Azospira inquinata: one gene and its partner. The protein of the gene in region 2 interacts with the protein of the main gene of each other region in a pairwise test. Links are inferred from orthologs where the notes say so. Each region holds a gene or a part of one and is shown on either strand. Other genes may lie near its edges.

Evidence for each region. Proteins that work in one complex are often made in the same cells at the same time.
Region 1: the proteins of dnaE (region 2) and dnaQ interact in binary tests that used the Escherichia coli proteins (3 or more experiments, as listed by UniProt). The link is inferred for Azospira inquinata from one-to-one orthologs.

Annotation. Positions count from the first base shown.
Region 1 is NZ_CP064782.1:248,168-253,255, reverse strand. Bases 1-2,922 are described here. They hold dnaQ (DNA polymerase III subunit epsilon), read right to left. Parts: upstream 1,868-2,922; coding sequence 1,133-1,867; downstream 1-1,132. Other genes in these bases: Azoinq_RS01110 (class I SAM-dependent methyltransferase), read right to left, coding at 2,364-2,922; rnhA (ribonuclease HI), read right to left, coding at 1,888-2,334; Azoinq_RS01125 (hypothetical protein), read left to right, coding at 642-917; mutS (DNA mismatch repair protein MutS), read right to left, coding at 1-219. Outside these bases: more of Azoinq_RS01110, read right to left, coding at 2,923-3,101; gloB (hydroxyacylglutathione hydrolase), read left to right, coding at 3,268-4,032; Azoinq_RS01100 (response regulator transcription factor), read right to left, coding at 4,048-4,536; Azoinq_RS01095 (diguanylate cyclase domain-containing protein), read right to left, coding at 4,543-5,088. UniProt on the Escherichia coli protein: DNA polymerase III is a complex, multichain enzyme responsible for most of the replicative synthesis in bacteria. The epsilon subunit contain the editing function and is a proofreading 3'-5' exonuclease.
Region 2 is NZ_CP064782.1:1,099,800-1,108,103, reverse strand. What follows is about bases 1,970-5,941. They hold dnaE (DNA polymerase III subunit alpha), read left to right. Parts: upstream 1,970-2,303; coding sequence 2,304-5,741; downstream 5,742-5,941. Other genes in these bases: bamE (outer membrane protein assembly factor BamE domain-containing protein), read left to right, coding at 5,777-5,941; Azoinq_RS04980 (response regulator), read left to right, coding at 1,970-2,065. In the rest of the region: Azoinq_RS04995 (lysophospholipid acyltransferase family protein), read left to right, coding at 1-498; Azoinq_RS04990 (M48 family metallopeptidase), read left to right, coding at 464-1,273; gloA (lactoylglutathione lyase), read left to right, coding at 1,284-1,670; more of Azoinq_RS04980, read left to right, coding at 1,703-1,969; more of bamE, read left to right, coding at 5,942-6,061; Azoinq_RS04965 (WbuC family cupin fold metalloprotein), read left to right, coding at 6,228-6,704; Azoinq_RS04960 (TlpA disulfide reductase family protein), read right to left, coding at 6,753-7,280; Azoinq_RS04955 (transporter family protein), read right to left, coding at 7,270-8,226. UniProt on the Escherichia coli protein: DNA polymerase III is a complex, multichain enzyme responsible for most of the replicative synthesis in bacteria. This DNA polymerase also exhibits 3' to 5' exonuclease activity. The alpha chain is the DNA polymerase catalytic subunit.

The DNA.
Region 1 (5,088 bases), 850 kb from region 2 along the record:
TCCGGCCATTTTGATGGGCTGACCGGCGGACTGGCCCCGGGTGGTGAGGGTAATGTCCAGCAGGCGGGCCGCCTTTTCCGCATCCTCGAAAAACAGCTCGTAGAAATCCCCCATGCGATAAAAGAGCAGGGTGTCCGGGTGTTGGGCTTTGAATTTCAGGTACTGCTGCATCACCGGGGTGTGACCCCGGGCGGCCTTGTCGTTTTCTGCTTTTGCCATGCTGGAGGGAAGGGAAAAGTGATTCAGGGCGCTATTTTAGACGGCGAGGCTGGGTTTGCCCTAAAAAGCGGGGAAAAAAGGCCGGGGTGGAGCGGGATGGCTCAGGGGGAGGGGAATTTTCAGGCGATCTTCGGCCCGGTCCCGGGTTGGGGCTGGCAACGGGGCGACGGTAGGGAATGGGAGTGGTTCGGAATGAGAGGAAAAAAGGGGAGAAGGGGGCAGACAGCGGGTTTGGGTTCGGGGGCGGGGTTGGGCGCGGTGCGGCAAGAACCAAGCTAGCGCCGGGAATGGCGGCCCCACCCGGGTGGGGCTTTGGGGGGCGGCTTTTGCATTTTTACGCCTTGAGCGACAATGCGCGCCTCATCCCCGCTGAAAGGCGGCGGATTTCCTGTAAGTCTTGATGTCCTGGAAAGGGAAGTGCCTTGATCGTCACCAATCGCAATCGCACCATGGCTGTTGTCATTCGCCACGACGGGCACAAGGTGGCCCTGGTGCCCATGCGGGGGGGCAAGCTTGCCGTGCAGCGTATGACGGTGGTGGAATTTAACCGGGATTGGAGTTTCTGCGACTATCCCCTGGCTAAGGCTCTGGAGACGTTCATTGCCCATGCCCAGTCCCTGGGGGCTTCCAAGGAAGCCCTGCACGGCCTGGAAAGCCTGGCGGAACGGGATCGGGACGTGGTGGCCAGCCTGTTCTAGGGCAGGCCTGGGGCGAGCCTTGCCGGGGATGGCCTCCGGCGCATAGAGAAGGATGTGGCGCCCCGGGCGGGCCAAGGGATGATGTTGAAAAAGCGGGAAACTCCCGGCCCCATTCCCGCTTTTTTGTCCCGGTGGATGGACGCCAGATTTCCCGGGGCCCGTTTCAGGTAGATAACCGCCGAATTTCCCCGAGGCCCTTTCCCCCTGTGCTTCCCCTAGTGTTTGGGGGGCGGAAATTCGCTCTTTTCCCCCGTCCACACGCAGCTTCCCCGGCTCTCCTTGCGGATTTTGTTCAGGGTGTCTTCGTGGGCGGTGATTTCTTCCGGGGTAGCCCGGATGATGCGCAGGGGCTTATTGGGGCGGACGGTGATGGGGGCTTCCTGCTCCGCGGCCTGGGGATCGGCAGCGGGGGCCAGATCCATGATCAGGCTTTCCTGGCCCCGGGTCATGGCGATATAGACTTCCGCCAGAATTTCCGCATCCAGCAAGGCCCCGTGCAGGGTCCGGTGGGTGTTATCCACCTGATAGCGGTCACACAGGGCATCCAGGTTGTTTTTCTTGCCCGGATGGAGCTCCTTGGCCATTTTCAGGGTATCCACCACCCCGGCGCAGACGCTTTCCACGGGGGGCAGATTGATCCGCCCCAGCTCCATGTTGAGAAAGCCCACGTCAAAGGGGGCGTTGTGGATGACCAGTTCCGCGTCCCGGATGTATTCCAGGAAATCCTCCGCAATGGCCTGGAAGAGGGGCTTGTCCGCGAGAAAGTCGTTGCCGATGCCGTGCACCGCCAGGGCCCCTTCATCCACCTCCCGCTGGGGATTCACGTATTTGTGAAAGTGGTGGTTGGTGAGGTGCCGGTCGATCATTTCCACCCCGGCCACTTCAATCAGCCGGTGCCCCTGCCGGTGTTCCAGACCGGTGGTTTCCGTATCGAGAAATATCTGCCGCATAGGTACTGTCCTGAAGGGGCCTAGGCCCGGCCCAATTCGTCAATGCCCCGGTTGGCCAGGGCGTCCACCCGTTCATTGCCCGGGTTGCCGGCGTGACCCTTGACCCAGACCCATTCGATCTGGTGTTGCCGGGCTAGGGTATCCAGTTCCTGCCACAGCTCGGCGTTTTTCACCGGCTTTTTGTCCGCGGTGCGCCAGCCGTTGCGCTTCCAGTTGTGAATCCAGGCGCTGATGCCCTGTTGCACGTACTTGGAGTCGGTGTAGATGCGCAGGGCGGTGGGCCGCTTGAGGGCCTCCAGGGCCCGGATCACGGCGGTGAGTTCCATCCGGTTGTTGGTGGTGTTGGCCTCGCCGCCCCACAGTTCTTTTTCCTTGCCCTGGGCCAGCAGCAGGGAGCCCCAGCCCCCCGGGCCCGGATTGCCGCGGCAGGCGCCGTCGGCGTAAATCTCAACCAAAGTTTGTTCCATAGCGTGTGTGGTAGGTCTTGTGGTGTCAGTCAGATGTTTTTATGGGTGGAATTCTGGGCGATGGGGGCCAGGGCCTTGGCTTTGGCCCGTTTCCGGGCGTTGCGCCAGGCCGGCAGGATGAGGCGCATCCCCGGCACCCGCTTGACGGCCCGGAGCAGATAAACCCCACCGGCAAAGCCCCACCACCGGTCCCCCGCCAGTTCCATAAAACGGCAGCGGTGGAACCATTTGTCCTGGGTGAAAGGGGGGGCATAGCAGCCGAAGTTGCCCCGGTCCACTTCAAAGCCCAGGAGGGCCAGCCAGTCCTTGAGGCGCAGCACGGAAAGATAGTGGCCTTCCCAGGGGAAGGCGGCCTCTGGATTGGTGGGACGGGGCAGCCAGCGGCGCAGGCCCCACAGAGACAGGGGATTGAAGCCGGTGATGATGACCTGGCCCTCGGGAATAAGGATGCGCTCCACCTCCCGCAGGATCTGGTGGGGATCGTCCCAGAATTCCAGGGCGTGGGGCAGGATCACCAGATCCACGCTGGCATTGGCGAAGGGCAGCTGGTGCAGGTCACAGAGGGTCTGCACCGCCCCTTCGTCATCCGCCTTGCAGCGCAGGGGAATGCGGTTTTCCCGGAGAAAATCCACGTCCGGCAAGCCCAGCTGGAGGGCGTGGAAGCCGAAAACATCGGCCACCAGGCTATCCACCCGCTCCTGTTCCCAGCTCAGGACGTAGCGGCCCTGGGGGGTATGCTGCCAGTGTTGGAATCCGGGAATAGACATGCCTAAAGCTTTCGCCCCTCTGCTAAAAAATACCTAAAATGGACGCCCCGTCCCCTGGGCCCGGTTGGGGCCGCCGGGGCCCCTGCCTTACGGAGTTGCCATGACCGATCCCCTGCCGTCCCCATCCCCCATCCCTGCGATGCCAGCCGGCCTGCGGGTCGGGGAAATCGCAATTTTTCCCCTTCCCGCCTTTGAGGACAACTATATCTGGCTCCTGGTTCGGGGCGATCGGGCGGTGGTGGTGGACCCGGGGGAAGAGGGACCGGTCCTGGCCGCCCTGGAAGCCCGCAAGCTGACCCTGGAGGGGATTCTGCTCACCCACCACCACGGCGACCATGTGGGCGGTGTGGCGGCCCTGGTGAGCCGTTTTCCCTGCCCTGTTTTCGGGCCGGAGGCCGAGTCTATCACGACGGTGGATCATCCTTTAGGGGGCCAGGAACGTCTTACCCTCTTGGGGGCGGATTTCCAGGTCTGGGCCGTGTCCGGCCATACCCGGGGCCATCTGGCCTATGTCCTGGAAGGCGCGGGGGGCCCCGCCCTGTTTTGCGGCGACACCCTGTTCGGTGCCGGTTGCGGCCGCCTGTTTGAGGGTACGCCGGCCCAGATGGCCGATTCCCTGGGGCGCATTGCCGCTCTGCCGCCGGAGACCCGGATTTACTGCGCCCACGAATACACCGCCCGTAATCTGCTTTTTGCCCGGGCGGTGGAGCCGGACAATCCGGCCATCCGGGACCGGCAGGCGGCGGTTCAGGCCCAGAGGGAGCGGGGAGAATCTACGGTGCCCAGTACCCTGGCCCTGGAGCTGGCCACCAATCCCTTTCTTCGCTGCGGCGAAGGGGCGGTTATGGCGGCCGCCCGAGCCCGGGGCGCCACGGGGACGGACCCGGTGAGCGTTTTTACCGCGCTCCGGAGCTGGCGTAACGAATTCTGAGGGGCTGGAGGGAAATCAGGCAGCCCCGTCCGGGGCCGGGCTGGGGCTGGGGGCGGTGGGGTCTGGCGCGGGAGCGTCCTGCCCTTCCGGGGCGGCCGGCGTGCCCGGTTCTTCCGCCGGGATGAAGTGGCTGCGATTGGCCCAGGCCCGGGCCAGGTTTTCCAACACCTTGGCCGCGTTGAAGGGTTTGATGACAAAGCCGGCAGCCCCCAGTTTCAGGGCTTCCTGGACGTTTTCCACGCTGGCCATGCCGGTCACCATGACCACCACCACTCGGGGGTAGTCCCGGCGGATGGTGCGCAGGGTTTCCAGACCGTCCAGGTCCGGCATGATCACATCCAGACAGACCAGATCGGGCTGGAGGCTGGCGATCTGTTCCAGGGCTTGCAGGCCGTTGCGGGCTTCTCCCACCACCTGATAGGCCTCGTCCCGCAGCAGGGCGCGGAGCAGGGTACGCATCACATCGTTGTCATCAACGATGAGAACCTTGGGATGGTAGCTCATGGGAAATCAGGCGTTTTGCAGGGCCAGGGCTTCAGCCATGGAGAGACGGGTGACCTGGTTGCGGCCGTTTTGCTTGGCCTGGTAAAGGGCCTGATCAGAGGCCTGGAGCAGGGTTTCCGGGCGGAAACCGGCGGTGGCTACGGTGGAGGAAACGCCGCAGCTAATGGTCACCACCCCGTGCTGGGAGGTGGGGTGGGGCAGCTTCATCTGGGAAACGCTGTAGCGCATCCGTTCCGCCACGAAGGCGGCGCCCCCCAGCTTGGTGTCGGGCAGGATGATGCTGAATTCTTCGCCCCCGTAGCGGGCCAGCAGGTCCCCGCCCCGCTCCATGGCCTTGGCCATGGAGGAGGCCACCCGCTTGAGACATTCGTCCCCGGCCAGGTGGCCGTAGGAATCGTTGTAGGCCTTGAAAAAATCCACGTCGCACATGATCACCGCCAGCTCCGTGCCCTGGCGGATGGAGCGGCGCCATTCCCGGGCCAGGGCCTCGTCGAACTGGCGCCGGTTGGCGATGCCGGTGAGGCCGTCCACAGCGGAGAGGCGCTTCAATTC
Region 2 (8,304 bases):
CAGGAATACTTTCCCCCCGTGGTCTTTGTGCTGAAGCGGGAGCTTTTGAGCGTGCCCTTTTTCGGCTGGGGCTTGGCCACCCTGAAAATGATCTCCATCAACCGCCGGGCTGGGCGGGATTCCCTCATGCAGGTGGTGGAACAGGGCCGGGAACGGCTTAAACAGGGCATCGGCGTCATTATTTTTCCGGAAGGTACCCGGGTGGCGGCGGGCAAAAAGGGCCGCTACAAAATCGGTGGCGCCCATCTGGCCATCCATGCGGGGGCTAAGGTGGTGCCCGTGGCCCACAACGCGGGGGAACTCTGGCCCCGTCAGGCTTTCCTCAAGCGCCCCGGCACCATTACGGTGAGCATCGGCCCGGTAATCGATCCCACCGGGATGACGGAAACCGCCCTGAATGCCCAGGTGGAAGCCTGGATCGAAGGGGAAATGGCCCAGATTTCCCGGGGGCACCGTAAATCCCATGGCCGCGCTGCGGAACCAGCCCAGGGGGCCTGAGACCTCCGTGGCCCGGGGCGGGGCGGCGGAAAGCAGCCGCAGCCTCCTGCTGGCGGGCCAGGCCGTGGCCTACGCCCTGCGCCGCAGCCGGCGCCGTTCCATCGGCCTTTCCATCGACCAGCGGGGCCTGCGGGTAGGGGCTCCCCTGAAAGCCTCCCTCACGGACGTGGAGGGGGTGATCCGCCAGCATCAAGCCTGGGTCCTGAACAAGCTTGCCGAGTGGCAGCAGCGGGCGGCGGCCGAGCCTCCCCCCCTGGTGCTGGCGGACGGGCTGAAACTGCCCGTGCTGGGCCAGGAAGCGGAACTCTGGCTGCAACCCGGGCGGCGGGGCGCCCATTGGATTCCCCGGGGCCAGGAGGGGGGCTGGCTGTTGCAGCTGGGCCATCCCCGGGAGCCCCGGGCCGGGGATTTGGCCCGGGTGCTGGAACGGGCCCTGCGCCAGCGGGCCCTGGACTATTTCACCCCCCGGCTGGCCGATTATTGCCAGCGCCTGGGGGTGGCTGTGCCTCCCCTGGCCCTGTCCGCCGCCCGTACTCGCTGGGGCAGTTGCAGCCAGCAAAGCGGCATCCGCCTCAACTGGCGCCTGCTACACTTTCCCCCAGCCCTGGGGGATTACGTGGTGGCCCACGAAGTGGCCCATTTACGGGAAATGAACCATTCCCCCCGGTTCTGGCAGGTGGTGGCTTCCCTTTATCCGGACCACCGTCAGGCCCGGGCCGAGCTGCGCCGCCTGGCCCCGGGCTTGCCCCGCTGGGCCGAACCAACCCTCCGTTGAAAGGAAAATCATGCGTCTCCTCCACACCATGCTGCGGGTCGGCAATCTGGACCGTTCTTTGGCTTTCTACACGGAAGTGCTGGGCATGACCCTGTTGCGCCGTCAGGATTACCCGGAAGGCCGCTTCACCCTGGCCTTTGTGGGCTACGGTCCGGAAGCGGAACAGGCGGTCATTGAATTGACCCATAACTGGGATACACCGGCCTACGACCTGGGCACGGGCTTCGGCCACGTGGCCCTGGGGGTGCCGGATGCGGCGGCGGCCTGTGCCCAAATCCGGGCCCGGGGCGGCAAGGTGGTGCGGGAAGCCGGGCCCATGAAACACGGCAGCACCATCATCGCCTTCGTGGAAGACCCGGATGGCTATAAAATCGAACTGATCCAAGAGCGGACCTGACAGGCGGAGCCCCGCCCCGGCCGGAGAACAGCATGAGCAAGCGTATTTTGGTGGTGGACGACAGCCGGGTGAGCCGGATGATGGTCAAGGCCCTGGTCCAGGACAAGCACGGGGACTGGGTGGTGGATGAGGCGGCCAACGGGGACGAGGCCCGGGCCAAGGTGAGCGAGGCGGCCTACGACCTGGTGACCCTGGATTTCAACATGCCCGGCATGGACGGCCTGACCCTGGCGGCCAAGCTCCGCCTGGCGGGCTGTATGGCGCCCCTGGCCCTGATGACCGCCAATGTGCAGGACGCCATTCGGGATAAATCCCAGGCCATGGGCGTCCATTTCATCAAAAAGCCCGTGACCCCCGCCACCGTGGCGGAAGTCATGGCCCTCATCGGCGGCTGAAAACCGGCCCGGAAGGGCCGTCTTTTGGACCTGTAGATTTCCTTCCGGTGGAGAGGGCCGCATGACGGTCTTCTCCCGGCAGCCTCCCCTGGCCTTAAAGCCCCAGGCCCCGATGCCGGGGCCGATTGTTTTCTTCCAGTAACCACGCCCCTTTCCGGGGCGTTTTTGTCTTCTCCTGTGCCTCCCTTGCCCCGCCGCCGCCCATGCGCCGGGGGGGCGGCCGGGGTAAAATCCGCCCATGACCGATCCCCGCTTTATCCACCTCCGTCTCCACAGCGAGTTTTCCATCACCGAAGGCATCGTCCGTCTGGACGCGGCCATCGAGCGGGCGGAAACGGACGGCATGCCGGCCTTCGCCCTCACCGATCTGGCCGCCGGTTTCGGCCTGGTGAAGTTCTACCGGGCGGCCCGGCCCCACGGCATTAAGCCTATTTTCGGCAGCGACCTGTGGCTGGCCAACGAGGCGGACCCCACCAATCCCTATCGGCTGCTCTTGCTGGTGGGGGACCAGGATGGTTACCTGCGCCTCTGCGAGCTGCTCTCCAAGGCCTATCTGGTGCCGGACCGGCCGGAGCGGGCGGAAATCCGCCGGGCCTGGCTGGACGAGCTGGGCTGCGGCGGCCTCATCGCCCTGTCCGGCGCCGACCACGGGGACATCGGGGAAGCCCTGCGCAACGGCAAGCCCGCCTTGGCGGCGGAGCGGGCCCGGGAATGGGCCCGGCGTTTCCCCGACAGTTTCTACCTGGAGGTGCAGCGCTACGGCCAGCCCCAGCAGGAAGCCATGGTGCGGGATACGGTGGCCCTGGCGGCGGAGCTGGACCTGCCCCTGGTGGCCACCCACCCTATCCAGTTCATGGATCGGGAAGACTTCAAGGCCCACGAGGCCCGGGTCTGTATTGCCCAGGGCTATGTGCTGGGGGATCGGCGCCGGCCCCGGAATTTCACCGAGGAACAGTATTTCAAGACCCAGGGGGAAATGGCGGAACTCTTCGCCGACCTGCCCGAGGCCCTGGAAAACACGGTGGAAATCGCCAAGCGCTGCAATGTGAATCTGGTGCTGGGCAAAAACTTCCTGCCCCAGTTCCCCACGCCGGATGGGGTGAGCCTGGACGATTACCTGGCCAAGACCGCCCGGGACGGCCTGGAAGTGCGCCTGGCCCAGCTTTACCCGGACCCGGAGGAGCGCCTGGCCCGGCGCCCCGAGTACGATGCCCGCCTGGAACGGGAAATCAACACGGTGATCCAGATGGGGTTCCCGGGCTACTTCCTCATCGTGGCGGACTTTATTAACTGGGGCAAAAACAATGGGGTGCCCGTGGGCCCGGGCCGGGGCTCCGGGGCCGGCTCCCTGGTGGCCTACAGCATCGGCATTACGGACCTGGACCCCCTGCGCTACGCCCTGTTGTTCGAACGCTTCCTGAACCCGGAACGGGTGTCCATGCCTGACTTTGACGTGGACTTCTGCCAGGACAACCGGGGCCGGGTGATCGACTACGTGCGCCACCGTTACGGCCTGGACGCCGTGTCCCAGATCGCCACCTTCGGCACCATGTCCTCCAAGGCGGTGATCCGGGACGTGGGCCGGGTGCTGGACCTGCCCTACAGCCTCTGCGACTCCCTCTCCAAGCTCATTCCGGTGGAGCAGAACAAGCCCCTGTCCCTCACCAAGGCCATTGAAGCCGAGCCCCAGCTCAAGGAAAAAATCGACTCGGAAGAGGAAATCAAAGAACTCTTCGAGCTGGCCATGAAGCTGGAGGACACCACCCGGAACATCGGCATGCACGCCGGGGGCGTGGTGATCGCCCCGGGCAAGCTCACCGAATACAGCCCCCTCTACTGCCAGCTGGGTTCAGATTCCGTGGTAACCCAGTACGACAAGGACGACGTGGAAAAAGTCGGCCTGGTGAAGTTCGACTTTCTCGGGCTGCGCAACCTGACCATCATCAAGCTGGCGGTGGATTACGTGGAGCGGCTCACCGGGAGCTGCCCCGATCTGCTGGCTCTGGGCTACGAGGACCAGGCGGCCTACCAGATTCTCAAGGATGCCAACACCACCGCCATCTTCCAGGTGGAATCGGAGGGCATGAAAAAGCTGCTGAAAAAGCTGCAGCCGGACCGCTTCGAAGACATCATCGCTGTGCTGGCCCTCTACCGGCCGGGCCCCTTGGGTTCCGGGATGGTGGATGACTTTATTCTGCGGAAAAAGGGCCAGCAGAAAATCGACTATTTCCACGAAGACTTGAAAGCCGCCCTGGAGCCCACCTACGGGGTGATCGTGTACCAGGAACAGGTGATGCAGATCGCCCAGATCATCGGCGGCTACACCCTGGGGGGCGCCGACTTGCTGCGCCGGGCCATGGGGAAGAAAAAAGTCGAGGAAATGGCCAAGCACCGGGACATCATGCGGGAGGGCGCACGCAAGAAAGGCTACGATGAAAATCTGGCCATGCAGCTCTTCGACTTGATGGAGAAGTTTGCCGAATACGGCTTCAACAAGTCCCACACCGCCGCCTATGCGGTGGTCACCTACCAGACCGCCTGGCTCAAGGCCCACCATTGCGCCGCCTTCATGGCCGCCACCATGTCCGTGGACATGGACAACACGGATTCGGTGAAAATTTTCGTGGAGGACACCCTGAAAAACGGGGTGACCATCCTGGGGCCGGACGTGAATGCCTCGGATTACCGCTTTGTCCCGGTGGATCCCAAGACCATCCGCTATGGCCTGGGCGGGGTCAAAGGCACGGGCCAGCAGGCGGTGGAATGCATTCTGGCCGCCCGGGAAGCGGACGGCCCCTTCAAGGACCTGTTCGATTTCTGCCGCCGGGTGGATAAGCGCATGGTGAACCGGCGCACGGTGGAAGCCCTGATCCGGGCCGGTTCCTTCGATTCCCTGGACCCGGACCGGCACAAGATGCTGGCCTCCGTGGGCATCGCCCTGGAAGCGGCAGAACAGGTCCAGCGGGACGCCCTCCAGGCGGGTCTCTTTGATGCCGGTCCCGCCTCCGTGGAAACGGCGGTGGATTTCGTCAGCGTGCCCCCCTGGGATGAGCGGGAACGGCTCATGCAGGAAAAGCAGGCCCTGGGCTTTTTCTTCTCCGGCCACCCCTTTGACGCGGTGAAGGGAGAAGTGTCCCGCTTCGTGCGCCGCAACCTGTCCCAGCTGGAACCCCAGAAGGATTTTCAGCTCCTGGCCGGGCTGGTCACCGGGGTGCGCACCAAAATTACCCAGCGGGGCAAAATGGCCTTCATCCAGCTGGACGACGGCAGCGATATGAAGGAAGTGTCCGTCTTCAGCGAAACCTTCGACGCCAACCGGCAGCGCCTCAAGGAAGACGAGGTGCTGGTGGTGGAAGGCAAGGTGCAGAAGGACGACTTTTCCGGCGGCCTGCGCATTGTGGCGGAAAACATTTACACCCTGGCCGAAGCCCGGGGCCGTTTCGCCCGCCAGCTGCGCCTGGCCATGAACGGCAACGGGGATGCCCGCAAACTGCAAAACCTGATCGCCCCCTATGTGAGCCCGGAAGGCTGCCCCATCCGCATTGCCTACACCAACCCGGTGGCGTCCTGCGAACTGCTCCTGGGGGAAAAGGCCCGGGTGCGCCCCGACGAGGAATTGCTCAAAAGCCTGCGGGACTGGCTGACGCCAGAAGCCGTGGATTTGCAATATCAATAGGGGGCGCGCCCCGGCCCCCGCCAAGGAATCTACCCATGTTCCCCTCCCACCCCATTGCCGCCGCCCCCCTGGGGGCCGGTGCCCTGGCCCTGCTTCTGGGCCTGGGCGGCTGCCATGTCCATGTGACCCAGGACAATTACGCCCGCTTGAAAGTGGGCCAGACCTACGATCAGGTGGTGGCGGTGCTGGGCAGCCCGGACCGCTGCGATGACTCCCTGGTGGAACAGCATTGTTCCTGGGGCAGTGTGGAAAGGCGCATCACCATTGTTTTCCTGGACGGCAAGGCGGTGCAGCTCAACGCCCAGGGCTTGCATAAGTAATCCGGGGCGCCGGGGGCGGTCTCCCACCGGGGCCGGGCCGCGGGCCCCCGTCTTGCCTTAATCCCGCTCCGGTGTTGGTTTCCCGCCCCTGCCATGCTTCTGGGCCTGGGGTGTTTGTTTCCCCTGGTGGCCCCACCGGCTCTCCCTTCGTTCCTTTGGAATCCCCATGACCGCTCCCACCCTCATCGACCAGGCCAGCCTGGATGAACTCAGCGCCCAGGCCCGGCAACTGCCCCGCCTGCGCCGCAATCGCAACTTCCATCCCACGGATGACTTCCCTGCCCACCGCCTGCTCAACGGGGTGGAACCGGGCTCCTACATCCGCCCCCACCGGCACCTGGACCCGGCCAAGGACGAAACCCTGGTGGTGCTGCGGGGCCGTTTCGGGCTGGTGTTGTTCGATGAGGGGGGGCGGGTGCTGGACCGGGTGGTGCTGGCGGCGGGCGGGCCCGCCCTGGGCATGGATATTCCCCATGGCTGCTTCCACGCCATCCTCTCTTTGGCCCCGGGCTCGGTGTTTTTTGAAGCCAAGGCCGGGCCCTTTCTGCCCCTGACGGAGGCGGAAAAGGCCCCCTGGGCGCCCCCGGAGGGGGCCCCGGAAGCGGCGGCCTATCTGGCCTCCCTGGAAGCCCTGTTCGCCTGAATCTCCGTAGGAAGTGGGGCGAAGGAGCCTGCTTCCTGCGCTCCGAGCTTAAGGGGCCTCGGCGGCCGTCAGTAGCGGCGTGATCTGGCTTTCCAGGCTAGCTTCCGTCCATTCCGCCGGGCCGGACCAGCCGTTGTGCCGCAGGATGCCCTGGCGATCCACCACAAAGCTCACCGGAATGCGCCAGATACGCCCCCAGCCCGGGTAATGCATGTCCCGGGCCATGGCGCCAGCAAAGCCGTAAGAGGCCAGGGTCTGGCGCACCTGGGCCCTGGCCCCCGGGTCGTCCAGGCTGATGGCCAGAATGACCAGGCCCTGATCCCGGTGGCGGCGATAGTAGGCGTCCAGAATCGGCATTTCCCGGCGGCAGGGCTCACACCAGGTGGCCCAAAAATGGATCAGCACCACCGGGGCACGGGCCGTTCCCGGTGCTGCCGGGTGCAGGGCGAGGGGCTGGCCGTCTAGCAGGGTGCCGGATAGGTCCGGGGCCGGGCTGCCTACCTCCAGGGCCCGGGCGCTCAGACTCAAGCCCAGGAGCAGTAGCCCCAGAATCAGGCTCAGGAGCCTAGAAGGCATAGCGTACGCCCAGGGAGGCGGTGGTCTTGGGGGTCAGCTGATAGCCGTTCACGTCTTGGAACAGGGGCACCTGGACAAAGCCATAGACCGAGGTCTGGGCATTGATCTTGTAGGTCACCCCCGGGCTCAGGTACACCAGGCGTCCGCCGCTATTGTCCTGGTCTGCCTGGGCCCCCTGATCCTTGCCCGCCACCCGGGCGTTGATCTGCACCTGGGGCACCCAGTTGCCCCCGTTCATGTAGCGCACCCCCAGATTGAAATTGAGGGATTTACCCGGCCGATACTGGTCCTTGCTATCCAGCGGCGTTTGGGCCAGGGCCTGGGCGAAATAATCCCAGTTCTGGGAAAGGGCATCGAAAAAGTAGGCCCCCAGGAGCAGGTCCGTGGTGCCGCTGCCCGGTTGCAGGCCCCGGTCCAGGGGGGCGCTGCTGTCAAAGGTCTGGGTGTGGCTGCCGGTGGGCAGTTTCAGTCCGAACTGGAGGCCCAGATTGTGGCCGGGCAGCCAGCCCTGGTAGCGGCCCAGCACCCGGATATCCCCCAGATCGTTGTGGCTGGAATGGTCCGGGCTGGCGTGGTCTTCCCCCAGGGTGCCGTGTTCCCGGTCAATCTGGGGAATCTGCACATTCACCCCCCAATCCGGGGCCGGGCTGTAATCCAGGCCCAGGGTCAAGTAGCGGTTATGGGAATAGGTTTCTAGCTCCTGGCCGTCCGGCACCTGGGACGCGTTAACTTTGCTCCGGTTGTGGCGCAGCTGATCCTGGTTCAGATAGTCGTAGCGCAGATCCACCTTCCAGCCGGAAGTGGTGGAAAACCCCTGGCTTTCCCAGTCGGAACTCAAGGTGCAGCCGCAACCGGCGCAGGCCAGGGCCGTGGGGGCCCAGGCCAGGGAGAGAAGCAGGGCGGTGAGGGAAAGGGGGGCGGGGCAGGGGCGGCGATGCAGGGGCATGGATAGGGCGCCTCGGAAGGTGAAAAAGGGGGCCGGAGCCGGAAAGTGGGCCGATGCTACGGAGCTTTCCTGTCGCCA